One region of the Streptomyces sp. NPDC039736 genome, then DNA from elsewhere that is predicted to be linked to it. Evidence: predicted binding sites of a transcription regulator. Region 1 holds the regulator's gene; the other holds the start of a gene.
The links. Region 1 encodes HrcA, which represses chaperone genes, less so after heat shock. Its sites were predicted from a motif close to TTNGCACTCNGNNNNNCNGAGTGCNAA; they were not measured.

Region 1 (3,353 bases):
CGTCTTCTCGGTACGGACGACCGCACCGCAGAAGCCCGTCGACACCTCCTCCACCACCAGGTCGTACTCGGCGGCCAGTTCGGGGACGGGCTTCGGCTTCTTCCACGGCGGCGTGAAGTCCGGGCTGTAACTGCGCATGCCGCCGACGCTACGACACCGGCCGCGCGACCGGTCAGCAGACCCCGAAACGGCGCGCCAGCGCGTCCCGTTGCGCCCGTACGAACGCCGCGTCCACCACGGCCCCGTGCCCCGGCACGTACACGGCGTCCTCGCCGCCCAAAGCCAGCAGCCGGTCCAACGCCTCGGGCCACCGCCCGCCGACCGCGTCCCGGCCCGCCTGCGGCTCCCCGGACTCCTCCACCAGGTCCCCGCAGAAGACGACCCCGGGGCCGCCCCGGAGGCCCGGTACGAGGGCCACCAGGTCGTGCCCGCTGTGCGCGGGCCCCAGGTTGGCGAACAGGACACCGCGCCCGCCGCCCAGGTCGAGGGTGCGTTCGTCGGACACCAGGTGCCGCGGGGCGCGCAGCAGCTCCGCGGCCTCGACGGCGGCGTCGTGCGGCACCCCCTGCCGGGCCGCGTCGTCGGCGAGCGCGTCGCGCTGCGTGGTCAGCAGGACGTCCATGCCGGACGCGGCGAAGACCTCGACGCCGGCGAACGCCCCGGTGCCCAGGACGTGGTCGAAGTGCGGGTGGCCGAGAGCGACGTGCGTCACTCTGCGGCCCAGGAGGGCCTCGGCCTGCGTCCGTACCTCCGCGCCCTCCCGCAGCGAGGAGCCCGTGTCGTACAGCAGGGCCCCCCGGGCCCCCGCCACCAGGCCGATCGTGGCGTCCCAGCCGGGCATCCGCCGCCTGCCGACCCCCGGAGCGAGACGTTCCCAGCCTGCCTCTTCCCATCGCATGTCCATACCGTGACGCTAGCGTGAGCAGCCGCCCTTGCCCGGACCGGACCGCGCCGCCGTACACTGACCCGGGGAATCGCTGGCACTCGCACACGGTGAGTGCCAAGCGGGACACCGGGGCACAAGCTCCACATGTCCGATCGGCACCAGGGAACATCACGGCTTGGAGGTGTGCGCGATGCTCAGTGAACGCAGACTTGAAGTGCTGCGCGCCATCGTCCAGGACTACGTCGGCACGGAGGAGCCCGTCGGCTCCAAGGCCCTCACCGAGCGTCACCAGCTCGGGGTCTCCCCGGCCACCGTGCGCAACGACATGGCGGCCCTGGAGGACGAGGGGTTCATCGCCCAGCCGCACACCAGCGCCGGGCGCATCCCCACCGACAAGGGGTACCGGCTGTTCGTCGACCGGCTGGCCGGGGTCAAGCCCCTGTCGACGCCGGAGCGGCGTGCCATCCAGAACTTCCTGGACGCCTCCGTGGACCTGGACGACGTCGTCGCCCGCACCGTGCGGCTGCTCGCGCAGCTGACCCGGCAGGTGGCGGTCGTGCAGTACCCGTCGCTGACGCGTTCCACGGTGCGCCATGTGGAACTTCTCTCACTGGCCCCGGCCCGGCTGATGCTGGTGCTGATCACCGACACCGGCCGCGTCGAGCAGCGGATGATCGACTGCCCGGCGCCGTTCGGCGAGACCTCCCTCGCTGACCTGCGGGCCCGGCTCAACAGCCGGGTCGTGGGCCGCAGGTTCGCCGACGTGCCGCAGTTGGTGCAGGACCTCCCCGAGTCGTTCGAGCCGGAGGACAGGGGAACCGTCTCGACGGTGCTCGCGACTCTCCTTGAGACACTGGTGGAGGAGACCGAGGAACGGCTGATGATCGGCGGCACCGCCAATCTCACCCGCTTCGGCCACGACTTCCCGCTCACCATCCGCCCCGTACTGGAGGCGCTGGAGGAGCAGGTGGTACTGCTGAAGCTGCTCGGCGAGGCCACCGAGTCCGGCATGACGGTGCGCATCGGGCACGAGAACGCCCATGAAGGACTCAGTTCAACGTCCGTGGTCGCAGTCGGCTACGGTTCGGGCGACGAGGCAGTCGCCAAACTAGGCGTGGTCGGACCGACCCGCATGGACTACCCCGGAACGATGGGAGCGGTACGCGCAGTGGCACGTTACGTCGGACAGATCCTGGCGGAGTCGTAAGTGGCCACGGACTACTACGCCGTACTCGGCGTGCGCCGCGACGCTTCCCAGGACGAAATCAAGAAGGCGTTCCGGCGCCTCGCCCGTGAGCTCCACCCGGACGTCAATCCGGACCCGAAGACCCAGGAGCGCTTCAAGGAGATCAACGCCGCCTACGAGGTGTTGTCGGACCCGCAGAAGAAGCAGGTCTACGACCTCGGCGGCGACCCGCTGTCGGCCTCCGGCGGCGGCGGTGCCGCGGGCGGCTTCGGCCAGGGCGGTTTCGGGAACTTCTCCGACATCATGGACGCCTTCTTCGGCACGGCGTCGCAGCGCGGCCCGCGCTCGCGCACCCGCCGCGGCCAGGACGCCATGATCCGCCTGGAGATCGACCTCAATGAGGCGGCCTTCGGCACCACCAAGGAGATCCAGGTCGACACCGCCGTCGTCTGCACCACGTGCAGCGGCGAGGGCGCGGCCCCCGGCACCTCCGCGCAGACCTGCGACATGTGCCGCGGGCGCGGTGAGGTCTCGCAGGTCACCCGGTCCTTCCTCGGCCAGGTCATGACCTCGCGCCCCTGCCCGCAGTGCCAGGGCTTCGGCACGGTCGTGCCGACGCCGTGCCCGGAGTGCGCCGGCGACGGCCGCGTCCGCTCCCGTCGCACCCTGACGGTGAAGATCCCGGCCGGTGTCGACAACGGCACCCGCATCCAGCTCGCGGGCGAGGGCGAGGTCGGCCCCGGCGGCGGCCCCGCCGGCGACCTGTACGTGGAGATCCACGAGCAGCCGCACCCCACCTTCCAGCGGCGCGGCGACGACCTGCACTGCACGGTCACCATCCCGATGACGGCGGGCGCCCTCGGCACCAAGGTGCCGCTGGAGACGCTCGACGGGGTCGAGGAGATCGACATCCGTCCCGGTACGCAGTCGGGCCAGTCGGTGCCGCTGCACGGGCGCGGGGTGACGCACCTGCGCGGCGGCGGGCGCGGTGACCTCATCGTGCACGTCGAGGTGCTGACGCCGTCGAAGCTGGACCCGCAGCAGGAGGACCTGCTGCGCCAGCTCGCGAAGCTGCGCGGCGAGGAACGGCCGCAGGGCCAGTTCCAGCCGGGGCAGCAGGGACTGTTCTCGCGGCTGAAGGACGCCTTCAACGGCCGCTGAGCCGGTGGGTGGCGGAACGGGGCCGGGCCTGGTGGCCCGGCCCCGTTCCTGTTCGATTCGGCGGGTCGGCCGTGTCGTGAAACGATGCGGGCATGTCTGTTGAGACCCGGGTGGTGCCCG
Region 2 (3,353 bases), on a different contig from region 1:
AGGGGCCCTCGAAGGCCGCGAACCGCGAGACCCCCACCGCCCCCGGCAACCCCGCCCCCGCCGCCCCCCGCCTCGACCCCCGGGGCGTACCGGCCGAGGCGTACACCCGCTGGGGCCTCGCCAAGCCCCTCGCGCCGGCCCCGGCGTCCCCGGACCGCACCCCCGTCCTCAAGCCCTCCGGGCCCCCGGTCGTCCTGGACCGGGTGAAGACGAACGACAAGGTCGTCTTCCTCACCTACGACGACGGAGCCGAGAAGGACCCCGAGTTCGTCAAGATGGTCGGCGACCTGAAGCTGCCGATCAGCATGTTCCTCACGCACAGCGTCGCCGGGAGCGACTACGGCCACTTCAAGAAGCTCCGCGACGCGGGCAACGGCACGATCCAGAACCACACCACCGGCCACGCCAACCTCCGCACCCTCCCCTACGAGGCCCAGCGCAAGCAGATCTGCGACCAGCAGGACCGCCTCGCGGCGCACTTCGGCACCCGCCCCACTCTCTTCCGCCCGCCGTACGGCAACTACAACGACGCCACCGTGCGCGCCGCCGGGACCTGCGGGGTGAAGGCACTCGTCCTGTGGCGGGAGTCCATGCAGATCCACAACATGCAGTACGCGGAGGGCAAGCGCCTCAAGCCGGGCGACATCGTCCTCGCCCACTTCCGCGGCCCCGCCGAGCTCAAGGGCTCGACGATCACCGAGATGACGACCCGCATGCTCCGCCGCATCCAGGACCAGGGCTTCACTGTCGCCCGCCTGGAGGACTACCTCTAGCCCGCGGCCGGCCCCGCCCGCAGCGGCGCTCCCGCCGCCGCGCTCCCAGAACGGACCCGGGCCCCTCGAACGGGCCCGGCCCCTTGGAGCGGACCCGGGCCCCCGAACGTACCCGCACGCCCCGAACGGACCCGCGTCCTCCCCCGCTCCCGGCACGCGCGTGCCACCCCCGGGGGTCTTCAATTGGCACTCCGCTTGACCGAGTGCTAACCGCGTCATAGTCTCGGCTCTGGCACTCACCACTGGAGAGTGCCAACACAGCGACGGGCAGGTCCGGCACCCGCGACGACGGATCCACCTGGTCGCCACCCCAGACTGTTAACCCCGTGAGATCTCCGAAGGGGGAGACCGGATCGTGACGACCGCCAGCAAGGTTGCCATCAAGCCGCTTGAGGACCGCATCGTGGTCCAGCCGCTCGACGCCGAGCAGACCACGGCCTCTGGCCTGGTCATCCCGGACACCGCGAAGGAGAAGCCCCAGGAGGGCGTCGTCCTCGCCGTGGGCCCGGGCCGCTTCGAGAACGGCGAGCGCCTTCCGCTCGACGTATCCGTCGGCGACGTGGTGCTGTACAGCAAGTACGGCGGCACCGAGGTGAAGTACAGCGGCGAGGAGTACCTCGTCCTCTCGGCCCGCGACGTTCTCGCCATCATCGAGAAGTAAGCAGGCCGGGGAGTACCTCACTTCCCGCATTTCTTGGACTGCGCCCCTGGCCCCCGCTCACACGCCGGGCGGCGAGGGGCGTAGTTCGTTTTCTGCATCTGCGACGTGCCGCAGTTCGTTATTCCGAGAGGACTTGAAAAGCTCCATGGCGAAGATCCTGAAGTTCGACGAGGACGCCCGTCGCGCCCTTGAGCGCGGCGTCAACAAGCTTGCCGACACCGTGAAGGTGACGATCGGCCCCCGTGGCCGCAACGTCGTCATCGACAAGAAGTTCGGCGCCCCGACCATCACCAACGACGGTGTCACCATCGCCCGCGAGGTCGAGCTCGACGACCCGTACGAGAACCTCGGCGCCCAGCTCGTGAAGGAGGTGGCGACCAAGACCAACGACATCGCGGGTGACGGTACGACCACCGCCACCGTGCTGGCCCAGGCGCTCGTCCGCGAGGGTCTGCGCAACGTCGCCGCGGGCGCGTCCCCGGCCGCCCTGAAGAAGGGCATCGACGCCGCGGTCAAGGCCGTGTCCGAGGAGCTCCTCGCGACCGCCCGCCCGATCGACGACAAGTCCGACATCGCCGCCGTGGCCGCGCTCTCCGCGCAGGACCAGCAGGTCGGCGAGCTCATCGCCGAGGCGATGGACAAGGTCGGCAAGGACGGTGTCATCACCGTCGAGGAGTCCAACACCTTCGGCCTGGAGCTCGACTTCACCGAGGGCATGGCCTTCGACAAGGGCTACCTGTCGCCGTACATGGTGACCGACCAGGAGCGTATGGAGGCCGTCCTCGACGACCCGTACATCCTGATCCACCAGGGCAAGATCGGTTCGATCCAGGACCTGCTGCCGCTGCTCGAGAAGGTCATCCAGGCCGGCAGCTCCAAGCCGCTGCTGATCATCGCCGAGGACGTCGAGGGCGAGGCGCTCTCCACCCTCGTCGTCAACAAGATCCGTGGCACGTTCAACGCCGTGGCCGTCAAGGCCCCCGGCTTCGGCGACCGCCGCAAGGCGATGCTCGGCGACATGGCCACCCTCACCGGTGCCACCGTCATCGCCGAGGAGGTCGGCCTCAAGCTCGACCAGGCCGGTCTGGACGTGCTGGGCACCGCCCGCCGCGTGACCGTCACCAAGGACGACACCACGATCGTCGACGGCGGCGGCAACAGCGAGGACGTGCAGGGCCGCGTCAACCAGATCAAGGCCGAGATCGAGTCCACGGACTCCGACTGGGACCGCGAGAAGCTGCAGGAGCGCCTGGCGAAGCTCGCCGGCGGTGTCTGCGTGATCAAGGTCGGCGCCGCGACCGAGGTCGAGCTCAAGGAGAAGAAGCACCGTCTGGAGGACGCCATCTCCGCGACCCGCGCCGCGGTCGAGGAGGGCATCGTCTCCGGTGGTGGCTCCGCGCTCGTCCACGCCGTCAAGGTCCTGGAGGGCAACCTCGACAAGACCGGCGACGAGGCCACGGGTGTCGCGGTCGTCCGCCGCGCCGCCGTCGAGCCGCTGCGCTGGATCGCCGAGAACGCCGGCCTCGAGGGTTACGTCATCACCTCCAAGGTCGCCGAGCTCGACAAGGGCCAGGGCTTCAACGCCGCCACCGGCGAGTACGGCGACCTGGTCAAGGCCGGCGTCATCGACCCGGTCAAGGTGACGCGCTCCGCCCTGGAGAACGCCGCCTCCATCGCCTCCCTGCTGCTCACGACCGAGACCCTGGTCGTCGAGAAGCCGGCCGAGGAAGAGGCCGACGGCGGCCACGGCCACGGTCACGGCCACTCCCACTGAGGCTGAGCCCCGGTAGGCAGCCGCACGCGCCGAAGCCCGGCCCCCGTTCATCGGAACGGGGGCCGGGCTTCGGCGCGTCCGGGCGCACAGCCCGAAGCGGGTGCTAGGCCGACCGCCCCAGCCCGTCCGCCCGCACCGGCTCCAC

Region 2: a site for HrcA is predicted at 957-983, ahead of groES (co-chaperone GroES). Genes of this name have one in related genera too.

The regions. Positions count from the first base shown of each region.
Region 1 covers NZ_JBVIUQ010000004.1:236,367-239,719, reverse strand. Annotated here, with positions in the region: gene ACZ56L_RS14420 (DUF3097 domain-containing protein) at 1-138, opposite strand, end outside; gene ACZ56L_RS14415 (MBL fold metallo-hydrolase) at 173-904, opposite strand; gene hrcA (heat-inducible transcriptional repressor HrcA) at 1,077-2,093, shown strand; gene dnaJ (molecular chaperone DnaJ) at 2,094-3,233, shown strand; gene ACZ56L_RS14400 (nitronate monooxygenase) at 3,326-3,353, shown strand, end outside.
Region 2 covers NZ_JBVIUQ010000006.1:15,668-19,020, forward strand. Annotated here, with positions in the region: gene ACZ56L_RS19545 (polysaccharide deacetylase family protein) at 1-773, shown strand, start outside; gene groES (co-chaperone GroES) at 1,126-1,434, shown strand; gene groL (chaperonin GroEL) at 1,580-3,208, shown strand; gene ACZ56L_RS19560 (hydroxyacid dehydrogenase) at 3,312-3,353, opposite strand, start outside.